Hoeflea algicola: one gene and its partner. The main gene of each other region encodes a partner of the protein of the gene in region 2 in a complex. Links are inferred from orthologs where the notes say so. Each region holds a gene or a part of one and is shown on either strand. Other genes may lie near its edges.

What was found. Proteins that work in one complex are often made in the same cells at the same time.
Region 1: the proteins of uvrB (region 2) and OEG84_RS00485 are in contact, whole or in part, in a crystal structure (PDB 7EGT), measured with the Thermus thermophilus proteins. The link is inferred for Hoeflea algicola from one-to-one orthologs. Residues at the interface, in WP_096411307.1 of Thermus thermophilus: Glu23, Leu25, Arg26, Asp27, Gly28, Glu29, Arg30, Phe31, Arg55, Glu326, Asp327, Phe328, Glu379, Ser382, Gln383, His398, Gly400, Arg401; in WP_096412145.1 of Thermus thermophilus: His654, Arg656, Phe657, Gln666, Asp668, Glu669, Lys680, Arg681, Leu682, Ser683, Lys685, Tyr686, Ala687.

Annotation. Positions count from the first base shown.
Region 1 is NZ_JAOVZR010000001.1:93,801-101,329, reverse strand. The notes cover bases 2,250-5,334. They hold OEG84_RS00485 (ATP-dependent helicase), read right to left. Parts: upstream 4,999-5,334; coding sequence 2,500-4,998; downstream 2,250-2,499. Other genes in these bases: OEG84_RS00480 (fatty acid desaturase family protein), read left to right, coding at 5,154-5,334; OEG84_RS00490 (hypothetical protein), read left to right, coding at 2,250-2,277. In the rest of the region: OEG84_RS00505 (DUF2164 domain-containing protein), read left to right, coding at 1-18; OEG84_RS00500 (MAPEG family protein), read left to right, coding at 235-654; OEG84_RS00495 (Kazal-type serine protease inhibitor domain-containing protein), read right to left, coding at 686-1,378; more of OEG84_RS00490, read left to right, coding at 1,957-2,249; more of OEG84_RS00480, read left to right, coding at 5,335-6,065; OEG84_RS00475 (polysaccharide deacetylase family protein), read right to left, coding at 6,101-6,979; OEG84_RS00470 (YchJ family protein), read right to left, coding at 7,198-7,529. UniProt on the Escherichia coli protein: A helicase with DNA-dependent ATPase activity. Unwinds DNA duplexes with 3'-5' polarity. Translocates on single-stranded DNA with 3'-5' polarity. Initiates unwinding more efficiently from a nicked substrate than double-stranded DNA.
Region 2 is NZ_JAOVZR010000001.1:1,802,420-1,810,364, forward strand. What follows is about bases 2,368-5,868. They hold uvrB (excinuclease ABC subunit UvrB), read right to left. Parts: upstream 5,562-5,868; coding sequence 2,568-5,561; downstream 2,368-2,567. Other genes in these bases: OEG84_RS08930 (hybrid sensor histidine kinase/response regulator), read left to right, coding at 5,831-5,868. Outside these bases: OEG84_RS25490 (DUF6932 family protein), read left to right, coding at 137-562; OEG84_RS08915 (hypothetical protein), read left to right, coding at 679-1,644; OEG84_RS08920 (hypothetical protein), read left to right, coding at 1,844-1,990; more of OEG84_RS08930, read left to right, coding at 5,869-7,945. UniProt on the Escherichia coli protein: The UvrABC repair system catalyzes the recognition and processing of DNA lesions. A damage recognition complex composed of 2 UvrA and 2 UvrB subunits scans DNA for abnormalities.

The sequences.
Region 1 (7,529 bases), 1.7 Mb from region 2 along the record:
ACCAGGCATCTGCGCTGAGCACCACCTGAACACCCGGCGCATTAAAAAGGCAGACCTCAACGCTTGCAGCGCGATGGCGTCGTCTGCGCCGTGGCGCGCGGCAGCAAGAGTGTGTTGAAAACACACGGCCGGCAGCGGTAAGACTATGAATCAGCATGCAGCTGCAACATACTGCAGCATAACCCTTTTTGGTATGCACGGTTTCAAGCGTGCAGCGTGCATGGAGACAATCAGATGGAAATTTTGACACCGGTTTTTTCGGCGGTGGGGCTGTATGCGGCGCTCAACATGATGATCCTCATCTGGCTCGCCAGTGAGACCGGAAAATTGCGGCGCACGCACAAGGTGGCGGTCGGCGACGGCGGCATCAAACACTTGACCAGGATCATTCGCGGCCACGCCAACGCCATCGAGAACATGCCGATGTTCTTCATTCTGCTGATCATCGCGGCACTGCTCGGCATGCCGGTGATCGCCGTGCACGTTCTCGGCATCGTCTTCACCATCGGCCGCGGCCTGCATGCCTGGCACTTCATCCAGGAAGACGCCTCGTTCAAGACCCGTTTTGTCGGCTTCGGTCTGTCGCTGCTGGCGCAACTGGTGCTGCTGGTCGGGCTTCTGGGCCACGGCCTGTGGGTGATGATGGGCGGCTAGGCCTTGATGCTTTGCCGCCCCTGCATGTCGATCAGTTGTTACTGCCCATGCACTGGCCGGCAGCCACGGCAACGGCGCCGGCGCTGTTCAGTACGCAGCTGTTCATGAACATCTGGGTACGGCCGTTGAGCTGACCGCAAACTTGTTGGAACACCTGCGGGCAGGTTCCGCCTGCTACCGCGGGTGCCGCAGGTGCCGCTGGCCGTATCGATCTGTCCGGCCGGTTGGAACTGTCGCGCCGGGCCGGTCGGGCTGGACGGTTCGGCGTTACCGCCTGTGTTTCCGGGGTTCGTTCGCGCGGACGGCGTGTGGCGTCGGCATCACGGTTGCGATCACGACGGCTGGAATCACGGCTGTCGCGGCGCTGATAATCGCGGTCTCTGCGGCTGTTGCGACTATCGCGGTCGTCGCGGCGATCACTATCGCGGTAATCGCGACCGCGATTGCCACGCGCATCGCTGCGGCCGCATTGGCCTTCGGCGACAACCTGCCAGCCCTCGGCACGAGCTTCGCAGGCGTTCGGGAAGCCTTGCCGGTCACCGCGCCGCTCGGCGCAGACCGGTTGATAGACCGCGGCGCAGACCGGCCCCGAACGATAGGTGGTGGTGGTTTCGGTAACTTCGCAGGCACTGAGCAACAAGCCGGCCGCGGCCACGGCGAAAAGCCGCCACCCGGCCGATGTCAGAATGCGCGTGGGGTCAAACATGGCAAGACCAGAGGACATGAACGTTTCTCCGTTAAGCGCCGACAAGACCACCGCTGCCACCGGCGGTCAAGCGGGCAAGCACAAACACCATGCCTGTGGTCCCACATTCCATAAGACCGGTGATTGCGGTGGGCTGCCGCCCGGCTGCCCCCGGGCCGTATAGCCGCATGAAATCACAGGCTGACCCACGGCCACCTTCTGGGAATGCCCCTGCTCAGAACATAAGAATATCGTTCGCATAACTGGCGCCATTGTATTGGCTCCAGCCTGCTGCCGGCTGTGTCGGGCGGCTTGAAAGATAGATCCGCATCGCTCTCGGGCACTCTGAATCGGGCATGGTTATTCATTCAAGATGTCAATATAAAAAATCCACCCCATTTTGAATGTGTAATTATTGATGCAGATCTATTTTGTTTTCATTAATTCATTCCGCGACATACAGTAACTATTGATGGAATACAATTCTATATATTCGGGGAGCTAACCCTCTCACCCGCGAGGTTATATTTATGCCAGGAAGATCTGCCCCCAATAATTACCTGACAAAAATTGCACTCGACCAAGCTGTACGGCAATGGGAACGGCGCAGATGTTCCGTGTTGGTTAATATATTTTTCACGATCAAAGGCGTGCGCGGGGTCAGCAATGCACAATTGCGGGTGCTCAACATCTCCGAGGGCGGCCTGATGGCGACGTCACGACGGCTCGACATCCCGGATCATTTCTATGTCTCGATCGGCGCGGCGCAGTACATTATCGGATGCGCGGTTGTGAACCGGGAAGACGGACGCATTAATGCGCGTTTCATCAAGGAACAGCCAACCGTATTCATAGATGTGCTGGCATCGCTGACGGATCCCTTCGCCTTGCTCGAAGAAATTCGCCCTGTACTTTACGGTCTGGAAGGCCACGCCTGACGCCATCCGCCTCTAAATCGGATCCGTTTGCTGGACCGGGTTTCCGCTTCAGCCAGGAAAACATGGCAAGCACATTGGACGCCAACCCGCGGGCTCTCTGACATCGCGAGCGCCACAAGGCAACGCCTTCGCCAAGGCCTCATTCACGCAGCAAGAGCGACGCTGACTGTAACGCGTGCTGAACCCGCCCGGTTATCTCCGGCATTACATACGGGGTTGGCGCTACACCCGGCTGACAAACCCGTCGAGCACGCGCTTCTGGCCGGCCTTGTCGAAATCGATTGTCAGCTTGTTGCCGTCGATGGCGGCGATGTTGCCGTTGCCGAACTTCATATGGAAGACACGGTCGCCGACGGAATAGGTCGAGGTGGTGCCGGTGGATTTGGCGACCAGCTCGCCCTCGATGGTGGAGCCGCGCGGACCGGATTCGCCATAGGCGATGCGTTCGACGGCATGGCCCGAGCGGGTGCCCCAATTGTCGCGTGCGGCGTCGGTCTTATTGGCCTGTGCGCGCTTCCAACCGGGCGTGTTGTAATTGCCCGAAAACGGTTCGGCCTTGTCAAACCGCGAGGCGCCATAGGGGCCGCCGGACTGGCCGCCGCCGCCAAAACGCCCGCCCCGGCCATAGCCGCCATAACCGGTGTCAATCTCGGCAACCTCGACATGGGCCTCGGGCAGTTCATCGAGAAAGCGCGACGGCAGAGTCGATTGCCAGAGCCCGTGAATGCGGCGGTTGGAAACAAACCAGATGTGGCAATAGAGTTTGGCGCGGGTGAGCCCGACATAGGCAAGCCGGCGCTCTTCCTCGAGGCCCGAGCGGCCGCCCTCATCGAGCGCGCGCTGGTGCGGAAACAGCCCCTCTTCCCAGCCGGGCAGGAAGATGGTTTCGAATTCCAGCCCCTTGGCCGAATGCAGCGTCATGATCGAGACGGCGTCGAGATCGGGGTTGTTGTCGGTGTCCATCACCAGCGAGACATGTTCGAGAAAGGCGCGCAGCGATTCAAAGCCGGAGATGGTCTCGACCAGTTCTTTCAGGTTTTCGAGCCGCGTCGGCGCATCGGCAGCACGGTCGTTCTGCCACATCTCGGTGTAGCCGGATTCCTCCAAAATGGTTTCGGCCAGTTCATGGCCCGGCGTGTTCTCGAGCATGCCCTGCCAGCGATTGAACATCTCGACCACGTCGGTCAGCGACTTGCGCGGCCGGGCCTTGAGTTCGTCGGTGAGCACCAGTTCGCGCGCCGCCGCCAGCATCGGAATGCCCTTGGCGCGGGCGTAATCATGGACCTGGCGCACCGCCGCCTCGCCCAGCCCGCGCTTGGGGACGTTGATGATGCGCTCGAAGGCGAGATCGTCGGCGGGCTGGCTGACAACGCGGAAAAACGCCATGGCATCACGGATTTCCAGCCGCTCGTAAAAGCGCGGACCGCCAATCACCCGATAGTTCAAGCCAAGCGTGACGAAGCGTTCCTCGAACTCGCGCATCTGGAACGAAGCGCGCACCAAGATCGCCATGTTGTTGAGTTTGCGGCCCTTGTGCTGCGCCTGCTCGATTTCCTCGCCGACGGCGCGGGCCTCTTCCTCCGAATCCCAGGCGGCATGGACCTGCACGCGCTCGTGGTCGGGATCGGATTGCTCGGTGAACAGGGTTTTGCCGAGCCGGCCCTCATTATGGGCGATAAGGTGGCCGGCGGCGCCGAGGATGTGCTCGGTGGAGCGGTAGTTGCGCTCGAGCCGGATCACCTTGGCGCCAGGGAAATCCTTCTCAAACCGCAGGATGTTTTCAACTTCGGCGCCACGCCAGCCATAGATCGACTGGTCGTCATCGCCGACGCAGCAGATGTTGGGGCGCTCGCCCGTAGGCCGCTGGGCCAGCAGGCGTAGCCACATATATTGCGCGGTGTTGGTGTCCTGATACTCGTCGACCAGGATAAAGCGGAATTTCTGCTGATACTCTTTCAGCACGTCCGGATGAGCACGGAACAGCCGGATCGGCAGACAGAGAAGATCGCCGAAATCGACTGCGTTCAATGTTTGCAGTCGCTCCTGATAGGCGGTGTAGAGCGCCCTGCCCTTGCCGTTGGCAAAGCCGCGGCTGTCGCCTTCGGGAATCTCCGAGGGGCCAAGCCCCTTGTTCTTCCAACCGTCGATCATCTGCGCGAACTGCCGCGCCGGCCAACGCTTGTCGTCGATACCCTCGGCCTGAATAAGCTGCTTGCACAGCCGAACCACGTCATCGGTGTCCAGAATGGTGAAATCGGAGCGCAGGCCTGCCAGTTCCGCATGACGGCGCAACAGCTTCACGCCGATCGAGTGGAAGGTACCCAGCCAGGGCATGCCCTCGACCGCGCCGCCGACCAGCACACCAACGCGCTCCTTCATCTCGCGCGCCGCCTTGTTGGTGAAGGTGACGGAGAGGATCTGCGAGGGATAGGCCAGCCCGAGATTGAGAATATGGGCGATACGGGTGGTCAGGACCCTGGTCTTGCCGGTACCGGCACCGGCCAGAACCAGCACAGGGCCTTCGATCGATTCGACCGCATCGGCCTGTTCGGGATTGAGGCCCGATAGATAGTTGGGCCTGGGCTGTGCGGCAGCGCGTGCGGACTGGCTGGCCGCCAGCGCACGGGCAGCAATCGACCCACCAGATGCAGCGGCGGGCGCAGTGGCTGGTGACGGTTCGCCGTCGTCAAAAAACGGAATGTCGTCGTCTGGTGAGCTCATACCCCGTGAATGTAGTGATTCGGAGCCGAAAGACCAGCGTTCGCGGTTTATTCCCGTGGACGTATGCCGCAAACCGCTGGCTTGGGAAGGCATAAAGCCGGTTTCACCAGCCATCCGCTTTGACTAGAGTGCGCGCTTGTGCACGGGAGACCCGCATGGATCACAAGAGCTTTCTCGCCAGCCTGTCGGCCGAGCAATGCCGCTCGCTCAACGAGAAATCGGACCGGCGCGGGCTGACGCAACTGGCGCTGCACTTGGGCGCCATCGTGCTGGTTGGCGGGCTGATTGTCGTGCGTGTGCCTTTCTGGCCGTTGCTGATGGTAGTTCAAGGCATCCTGCTGGTGTTTTTGTTCACGCTGCTGCACGAGGCCAGCCACGCCACCCCGTTCCGCTCGGCCTGGCTCAACACCGCCGCCGCGCATATCAGCGGCTTCCTGATCCTCCTGCCGCCGCGCTGGTTTCGCTATTTCCATTTCGCCCACCACCGCTACACCCAGCTGCCGGGCAAGGACCCGGAACTGGCTGCGCCCAAGCCCGAAACATGGACCGAATATATTCGCCACGTGTCCGGCATTCCGCTGTGGACCAGCCAGTTGCACACGCTCTTCCGCAATGCGGCGGGGCGCTGCGAGGATGCGTTCGTGCCAGCAGGCAAGCGAAACGCGGTGCGCAACGAGGCACGGGTCATGCTTTTCGCCTACGCGGCGCTGTTTGCGGGCAGCATCGCGCTCGACACCCCGGTGCTCCTCTATGTCTGGTTGATTCCGCTGCTTTTGGGCCAGCCGTTTCTGCGGCTTTATCTGCTGGCCGAGCACGGCCGTTGCGCCTATGTCGCCAACATGCTGGAGAATTCTCGCACCACCTATACCAACGCGATCGTGCGGCGGCTTGCGTGGAACATGCCCTATCACGCCGAACATCATTCCTACCCGACGGTGCCGTTTCACCGGCTGCCGGATCTGCACAAGCTGACCCAGCCGCATCTGGCAGTGACCGAGCAAAGCTATGGCCGTTTCCACGCCAGATATGCACCGCACATCAATGGAACGGCTGACGCGTCGGAGTGAGTTCCGACCCGCCCTTCTCCGCCACTCGCAAGGGCTTACATCTGGCGCGATTTGGTCCCGGCATTTCCGGCGGATACCAGTACTTCGGGCATCCGCGAGCGACGGTATTGCAGAGCCACAACCTTGTAGCCGCCATCCTTCAACTGCTTCAGCAGCGAGGGAAGCATCGCTGCGGTGCGCTTATGGATATCATGCATCAGAATGATGCCTTTGCGCTTGGCTCGGACCCTGGCCATGGTGCGCGCTGCAATCGTCGCCGGGCTCGATGTGAAATAGTCCTTGGAGTCGATATCGACATCCAGAATGACCTGGCCGCGTTCGGCAACAGCACGGCGCAGCGCGCCTGTGTGCGCTAGATAGGGGAACCGGAAGAAGCCGACTTCAGTGCCTGTTGCCTTGGCAATCGCCGCATTTCCGGCGGCAATGTCAGTCAGCGCACGTGAGTTGCCGGCATTTGCCAAATTGGCATGGTTATAGGTATGCCCGCCAATGGAGTGGCCATGATTGACCACCCTTGCCGCTACTGCCGGATAGCTGCGGGCCATCTGGCCGACCATCAGGAAGGTTGCGTTGACGCCGTATTGATCGAGGATATCCAGCACTTTATCGGTCTTGCCAGGCATCGGCCCGTCGTCAAAGGTCAGGATGACCTCCTTGTCGCGCAACCTGATCTCGGAAATCGAAGACACCTTCAAGGTCCGCCCAGCCAAAGCGCCGGAGCTCCTCTTGCCGGGCGCATTGCGGAAGGTGGAAAAAGGCGGTTCATCCGCCTGATCGCGTCCACGCAATGACTGTCCGTCGGCAACAGGCACATAGGCGGTTCTGCTGGCTTCCAGACCGGAAGGAGGTTTTGAGGCACAACCAGCCATGGCAAGACACGACAGGACGCAAACGAAGGCAAGACGCGGAACCATGGCTACTCAACTCACACCAGTGACGATGCCGGATTTTCGCGGTTTATGGTTAACCAAGCGTTGACGCCCGCTCGATCTGCACTTCCGAAGAGAGGATGGGTGTCATTTTTTAGAGCAGACGCGGTGAGATCGCACGCCCGCGCATACGTGCCTCAATGCACTGAAGAGAAGAGCATGTACGCAAAGCGATCCAGGTAAAACGGGGCCGAAAGGTGGCATCAGCCGCAGCACTTCTTGAACTTCTTTCCCGAACCGCAGGGGCACGGATCGTTGCGGCCAACCCGGTCCGAGCCCGCACTGTGCGAAGAGGCGCCAGCCACCGAATCACGGTCCCAATAGAACCATCGGCCTTCGATCTTGCGGAACAGCGAGGTTTCGGTGAGTGCTGCCTCCGTGCCCTGCTGACGGTAGCGGGCGACGAAGCTAACAGTGCCCTCGCTGTCACCTTCCCTGCCCTTTCTTGTGGCGACGATCTCGAGCCCCAGCCACTCTGTGCCGAGCTGCAAAACGCCGGCCTCGGCGCGATCGAACGCAACGGCCGCCGGTCCGG
Region 2 (7,945 bases):
AGAGAGCGCCGTATTTTTCAGTGGCGCAATTTTTACGTGTGCATTAAGATCGGCAAAATTATATCATTCGGATTTTGTATCCTGATCGATCCACCATTAAATACAGGTGCCATCGCATATGATTCCAGAATGGAACATGGAGGGTAATCTTCCGCCAATTTGGCCTGAAGAAGACGGAACGAGCAACAACCGTTCACCTTACCCTGCACGCATAATTGAAATTGTCGATCAATTCGCAACGTCAATCGAGCGCAGAAACATCCTCGAAGGCCTATTGCGCTTTCGTCAAGAACTATATGGGGCCGGCGTCCTACATGGTTTCCAGTGGTTGGATGGAAGCTTTATGGAGGACGTTGAGACGCATCAATCTCGTTCCCCAAATGACATTGACGTGATAACATACTTTCACCTCCCAGAGGGGGAAACTCAGGCCACGCTTTATGAAAAAATCCCACACATATTCAACAATGACGAGGTGAGGGCGAGGTTTAGAGTCGACTCATATTTTGAAATTCTAGGGGAGGCGTTAGTCGAGCGTCGGGTCAGGCAAGTTTCCTATTAGTATAGTATGTGGTCCCATAAGCGAAACCAACGTTGGAAAGGCTTCGTGCAGACAAAACTTGATCCTGCGGCCGACACAGCAGCACGATCGGCACTCGAAGATTTGATGGTCGAGGCATGAAACATGATCAGCAACGCCTCCTTTCCGAAATCAAAGAACTAAACGAAATTCTTGAACTGATCCCGGAACATAACCTGATTGAACGCTCGGGGTTCGAAGCACGACTGAAGCGCGCCTATACAGCACTCGAAACAATTCACGACTATGTAGAGCCGGAGCGCACTCGACTTACTTTCAGAGGCTCCCCGGTCATTGAAAGTCGTAGCATATCAGCAGATTTTGGCACTAAAGCTTCAGCCCACTTCGCAGAAGCCTTTGCTGCCATCATCGCTGGAATGCGCGACAAATTGCGTTATATGGGGCCTATACCAGACAAAGCGCGAAACGAACTCGCCATTACAGGAATCGCAACCGGTTCTTTTGGCTTCGAGTTCGAGCTCCCCAACCTCGACCCCAATCTATTTTCAGAATCCGGCGGTGCCGAGGAAGCATTGAAGATGCTTCTCGATATTCTTGAAAAATCGGCACTGGGGACTGACGATGAAGTCACAGACATCGTGCATGCCGTGCACCCCCGCGCAATTAAAAAGGTCGTGGAGTTCTTAGATTTCATGTGGAAAAGAGACGCTTGGTGCGGCCTTGAATTCAAAAATCACTTTTTTCGTTACGCCGGTGCCGAACAGGTTCAAGCAGCAAAAGAACGTTTAAGTGAAGGCAACATAAAACACACTACTGAACACTTTAAAGGTGCTTTCGAAGGAAGCCTCCCAAAACCGCGTACTTTTCAGTTCCAGCCGATCGATGATGATCAACCGATAATCGGGAGGTTTGATGCAAGCATTGATCCACATGCATTAAATAGGGACTGGCTTGAGCAGCCGGTCACCGTTCAGTTTGATGTAGTACAAGTTGGACAGGGACGTCCTCGCTTCACGCTACTTGATCTGACGCATATTAAAAAAATCAAGGTGATTGAAACTAAAGCTGCGTTGCGGGCCACCCACAATTCGCCCTTGATGTGAGCTTGCAGAATGGTTCCTCGGAGGCAGCGACGTCCCTTCGCTTTTCTCGACCAAGTCCGGGATGGCGGGTCGTCCGGCAGCAGGCCGCATCCGGTTGCGATTACGGCGCGCGTATTAGACATACCATCAACCCCGAGTTGATATTGGGAGCAGCATGAGCGAGTGTGCCGCGAACGCATCAGGTGTTGGGGAGAGTGCCATGAAACGATGTTTTGCGCTGCTGGCGATGGTATCGCTGTTTTCAACCAGTTGGGCCTACGCCCATGGCGGCGGTTGTCGCAAGAGTTCGCCGCCGGGACAATGCTGCCATATGGAGAAGAAAACCGGTCAGGTGCATTGCCACTGAGGGGTCGAAAGACCGCTTCCGTCGGACCGCGTTTTCCGAACAGTCTCCCGCGTCTGCCGACGCAGACGCTGCTGGACCCCGGATCAAGTCCGGGGTGACGGTGGAGGCTGCGGTGTCCACCTCTCCCCTTGTGGCAAAGGATACAAAACACGGGCTTGGACCGGCAGGGCCAAACCGTGGGTTTTGTTGGTGAGGGGATCGTGAGTCCAATCTCCTCCCTTGCGGGGGAGATGTCACCGTAGGTGACAGAGGGGGGGGGGGGGGGAACTCGAGGCTGGCGCTGGGGGAGAGATTACCCCCCTCTGCCCTGTCGGGCATCTCCCCCACAAGGGGGAGATCGGGTGCCACAGACATCCCGGTCTCCTAATTTATCATGCCAAAATATCTGAAAGCGCTTTCTATCGGCTCCCGCTTTTCTGGCGGGCAAGGCACCTGCCTCACAGCTACGTCATAACGCCGCGCCGACACTCTCGGCTTCAATCCATTCATGTCTTTGCAATGCGCAATCCAGCAGCTTTTCGGCACAAATCCGTGGTTAGCTTTCACCCAGTTCTGAATTTCTCTGTATGTCGCCATCTCACCGTCCCGGCCGGCCCGTCTTGCCCGGGCGGCGTTTCTGGCGGGCGGCTTCGGCCGGATCTTCATAAGACCCCGCCCCCACCTTGCCGCGTTTGAGGATCGGATCATCGGGTTTTTTCGCCGGAGCCTTGCCCGGCACAGGCTTTTCGGTGCGGCCGACGGTCATTTCGTCCAGGCTGTTTTTCCGGAAATAGCCGGGCGCTGCGTCGTCGCCCTTGCCGCCGGCCAGCGGTTTTTCCATGTCGGTGCCCGGGCCCATGTTGTCGAGCGTCGGTTTCCTGAAATAGTTCGATTCCGGGTTGCGCAGGATATCGGGATTGGGCGCCTTGGAGGGCCCCCGCACCGGCTTGCCGGTGGCCGCGGCCTTGCGTGAGGCCTTGGTGTTTTCGATGCCGGCGTTGCGGGCCATCGGGTCGTCCATCAGGTCGAGCTCGACGGCCTTCAGCCGCTTGATCTCGTCGCGCAGGCGGGCGGCGGTTTCGAAATCGAGATCGGCGGCGGAATCGCGCATCTGCTTTTCCAGGGCTTCCAGATGCGCCTTGAGATTGGCGCCGACCAGCGCGCCCTCGTCGCTCGCCTGGCCCTTGCCGCCCTTGCCATAGGGCGCGGAGATCGAGGCGCGGACATGGTCGCGCTCGTAGACCGAATCGAGAATGTCGGAGATATGCGCCTTGACCGATTCAGGGGTGATGCCGTGAAGGGTGTTGTATTCCTCCTGCTTGGCGCGGCGCCGCGAGGTTTCCTCCATGGCGCGCTCCATCGAGCCGGTGATCTTGTCGGCATAGAGGATCACCTTGCCGTCGACGTTGCGGGCGGCACGGCCGATGGTCTGGATCAGCGAGGTTTCGGAACGCAGGAAGCCCTCCTTGTCGGCATCGAGGATCGCCACCAGTGCGCATTCGGGGATGTCGAGCCCCTCGCGCAAGAGGTTGATGCCGACCAGCACGTCGAACGCGCCGAGCCGGAGATCGCGGATGATCTCGATCCGCTCCAGCGTGTCGATGTCGGAGTGCATGTAGCGCACGCGGACGCCCTGCTCGTGCAGATATTCGGTCAGATCCTCGGCCATGCGCTTGGTCAGCACGGTACACAGGGTGCGGTAGCCGGCCTCGGCGGTGGCGCGGATTTCGCCCAAGACATCGTCGACCTGGGCGCGGGCCGGACGGACTTCCACCGGCGGGTCGATCAGCCCGGTGGGGCGGATCACCTGTTCGGCAAACACGCCGCCGGCCTGCTCCATCTCCCAGTTGCCGGGCGTGGCCGAGACGGCAACGGTGGAGGGCCGCATCGCGTCCCATTCCTCGAACCGCAGCGGACGGTTGTCGAGGCAGGAGGGCAGCCGAAAACCGTATTCGGCCAGCGTCGCCTTGCGGCGAAAGTCGCCGCGATACATGCCGCCGATCTGCGGGATCGAGACATGGCTCTCGTCGATGAACAACAACGCGTTGTCGGGGATGTATTCGAACAGCGTCGGCGGCGGCTCGCCGGGCGCACGGCCGGTGAGATAGCGCGAATAGTTCTCGATGCCCTGGCAGACGCCGGTGGCCTCGAGCATTTCCAGATCGAACCGGGTGCGCTGCTCGAGCCGCTGCGCTTCCAAGAGACGCCCCGAGGCTTCGAGCTCGGCGAGGCGATGCTTGAGTTCCTCGCGGATGTGTTTGGCCGCCTGGTTGAGCGTCGGCCGCGGCGTCACATAGTGCGAGTTGGCGTAGATCTTGACCGATTGCAGGTCGCCGGTCTTCTGGCCGGTGAGCGGATCGAACTCGGCAATGCTCTCGATCTCGTCGCCAAACAGCGTGATCCGCCAGGCAGCATCTTCCAGGTGGGCCGGGAACAGTTCGATGGTGTCGCCGCGCACCCTAAACGAGCCGCGCTGGAAATCCATGTCGCGGCGCTTGTATTGCTGCGCCACCAGGTCGGCCAGAAGCTGGCGCTGGTCGATGCGGTCGCCGACCGCCATCTGGAAGGTCATGGCAGTGTAGGTTTCCACCGAGCCGATACCGTAGATGCAGGAGACGGAGGCGACGATGATGACGTCGTCGCGCTCCATCAGCGCCCGGGTGGCGGCGTGGCGCATCCGGTCGATCTGCTCGTTGATGGTCGATTCCTTCTCGATGAAGGTATCGGTGCGCGGCACATAGGCCTCGGGCTGGTAGTAATCGTAGTAGGAGACGAAATACTCGACCGCGTTGTCGGGGAAGAAATTCTTGAACTCGGAATAGAGTTGGGCTGCCAGCGTCTTGTTGGGTGCCAGGATCAAGGCCGGGCGCTGGGTTTCGGCGATCACCTTGGCCATGGTAAAGGTCTTGCCCGAGCCGGTGACGCCCAACAGCACCTGGTTGCGCTCGTTCTCGTTCGCGCCCGCCACCAGATCGGCAATCGCGGTCGGTTGGTCGCCGGCGGGCTCATACTCGGTGACCATCCGGATCGGCACGCCGCCCTCGGATTTTTCGGGTCGCGCCGGCCGGTGCGGGGTCCAGGCCTTGCCGTTCTTGAACAGCGGGTTGCCGCTTTCGATCAGGTCCGACAGCGCCTGCACGGTGGCGGTGTTGGCGCTGGTGGCGCCCGAGGCTTCCGCCTCCTCCATCGACATGTCGAGCCCGGCCACGGCATTGAGCCCGGCGGCGGCGCGCTCGCGCGGATTGCTGGAGCCACCGATAGAGGTGCCGCGGGCGGTCTTGCTGTCGGACTCCTTAGCCTTGCCCTTCCTGGCGGGCTTGCCCTTGGGCGGCAGCGCGGCGGCTTCCTCGGCGCTGAGCTGACCGGCCTTGCGCCTGTGCTTGCCGGCCTGGGAGCGGATCTCGCGGTTTTCCGCCTTGCGCCGGGCCTTGACCGCATCGAGTTCGGCTTCCCTGGCCAGATCGGCGGCCCAGTCGGCAATCGAGCCGGACGAGGACACCGGCGCGCCGGAGAGCGGCCGCTGCGGCGCTTCTTCAAAACCGTCGAATTCGGAACCATCCGAACCGGATGATTTTGAGGGGGATTTTGCCATGGCCACAATATGGGCAGAGTCGATGGCGAAAGAAAGAGGTGGCCGGGGCAAAACGGGAACGAAGGCGTGTGATGCTGACAGCAGGTGTCAGCAGGGGTGACGCTTCCGCCTGATCCCGCCGCGGTGAAATCCGGGCGCATCCGGCATGCAAGGTTAGGTCTAGGCATAGCCTGCGGATATGATACAGGATGACGACAAGCGACGCGACTATCTCGATCTTTTCCCTTCCCGCCGGCGGTATCGCCGGCCGAGCCGGTTAATGAGAGCCCATGGACACGACATTTTCCGCCCCGCTGATCTTTCTCAATGCTGATGGCCTGATTTCCGGCTGGAGCGAGGGCGCCGAGCGTCTGCTTGGCTGGAGTGCAGCCGAGGTGATCGGCCAACCCTATGCCAAGGTGTTCGACGATCTCGATTTCTTCATCGCCGTCGACGGCCCGATGGATCTGGAATGGCTCTCGGTTCCCGCCCCCGACGGCGGCCGGGTGATCGCCATAAGGACCATGAAGACCAAGCAGCTGCTGGAACGATTCGATCTGACCATGTCCAATTCCGAGATCATCGGAACCTGGAACTGGAACATCGCCGGCGACATGATCAGCGCCGACAGCCGTTTCGCAAAGGCGTTCGGGCTGGAAGTCGAGCGCGCCCGCGGCGGTGTTCCGCGGCAGGTACTGCTCGACATCATTCACCCGCAGGACCGCGACCGGGTTGCCGCCGATCTCGCCCGCGCCGTCGAGGTCGGTGGCAGCTACAATGGCGAATTCCGGATTGTCCGGCCTGACGGGTCGGTTTCCGATGTGGCTGCCAAGGGGCGGCTGATCGACGGCAAGGGCCGCGCCGCGCCGCGGTTTCCCGGTGTGCTGTTCGACATCACCGCGCGCAAGGCGGCGGAACGCGAGGCGTTTCACCAGCGCGAACGCTACCGTAACCTGTTCGAAATTCTCGAAACCGGCTTTTGCGTCATCCGCATGATCTGGAACGAGAGCGGCGAACCGGTCGATTACGAATTCCTCGAGGTCAACAAGGCCTTCACCAGACACACCGGCATCGAAGATCCCATCGGCAAGTGGATGCGTCGTGATATCGCCCCCGGGCATGAACAGCACTGGTTCGACATCTACGGCAAGGTTGCCAAGACCGGCGAGGCCGTCAGTTTCGAGAACCCGGCGGCGGCAATCGGCGACCGCTGGTTCCAGGTTCAGGCGTTCCCGATAGACGGTACCGGCTCCGACAATGTCGCCGTGCTGTTTTCCGACACCACCGCCAGCAAGCGCGCCGAGATCGCGCTCAAGACCAGCGAAGAGGAATTCCGGACCCTGTCGCAATCGATGCTCAACCATGTCTGGACGGCAACGCCGGACGGTCAGATCGACTGGCTCAACGACCGTGTTCTCGACTTCAGCGGCCTGAGCCAGGAAGATCTGACAGGCGACCGCTGGGGGTCAATTGTCCATCCAGAGGATTTGCCCGCGGCAGCCGCCTCCTGGGCCGACGCGCTGGAACGGCAGGAAACCTACCAGGCCGAGTTCCGGGTCAGGCGCCATGACGGCAGCTATCGCTGGCACGTGGTCCGCGCCACGCCGGTCAGGAACGACAATGGCGAAGTTCGCCGCTGGGTCGGCACCAATACCGACATTGAGCACGCCAAGATGAACGAGTCCGCGCTGGCCGAACTCAACGAAACCCTGGAGCAGCGCATCGAGGACCGCACGCAGCAATTGCTGCAGTCGCAGAAGGCGCTGCAGCAATCGCAGAAAATGGAAACCATCGGCAAGCTGACCGGCGGCGTCGCCCATGATTTCAACAATCTGCTGCAGGTGATCGCCGGCAATCTGCAATTGCTGGGCAAGGACGTGGCCGGCAATACCGGCGCCGAAACCCGCGTCAAGAACGCGCTGGCCGGGGTGCATCGCGGCGCCAAGCTGGCCAGCCAGCTGCTGGCCTTTGCCCGCCGGCAACCGCTGGAGCCGAAGGTGATCAATATCGGCCGCTTCATCCACGGCATGGACGATCTGCTGCACCGCTCGATCGGCGAGACCATCGAGATCGAAACGGTCATTGGCAACAGCCTGTGGAACACCCTGGCGGACCCTACCCAGGTCGAAAACGCCATCCTCAACCTCGCCATCAACGCCCGCGACGCGATGAACGGCGCCGGGCAATTGACCATCGAGGTCGGCAACGCCCGCCTCGATGACACCTACGCCGCCACCCACGACGACGTCGACAGCGGCGACTACGTGCTGATCGCGGTTTCCGACACCGGCGCAGGCATGGACCGCGACACCCTGGAACAGGCGTTCGAGCCGTTCTTCTCGACCAAGGCGGAAGGCAAGGGCACCGGTCTCGGCCTTTCGATGGTCTACGGTTTCGTCAAGCAA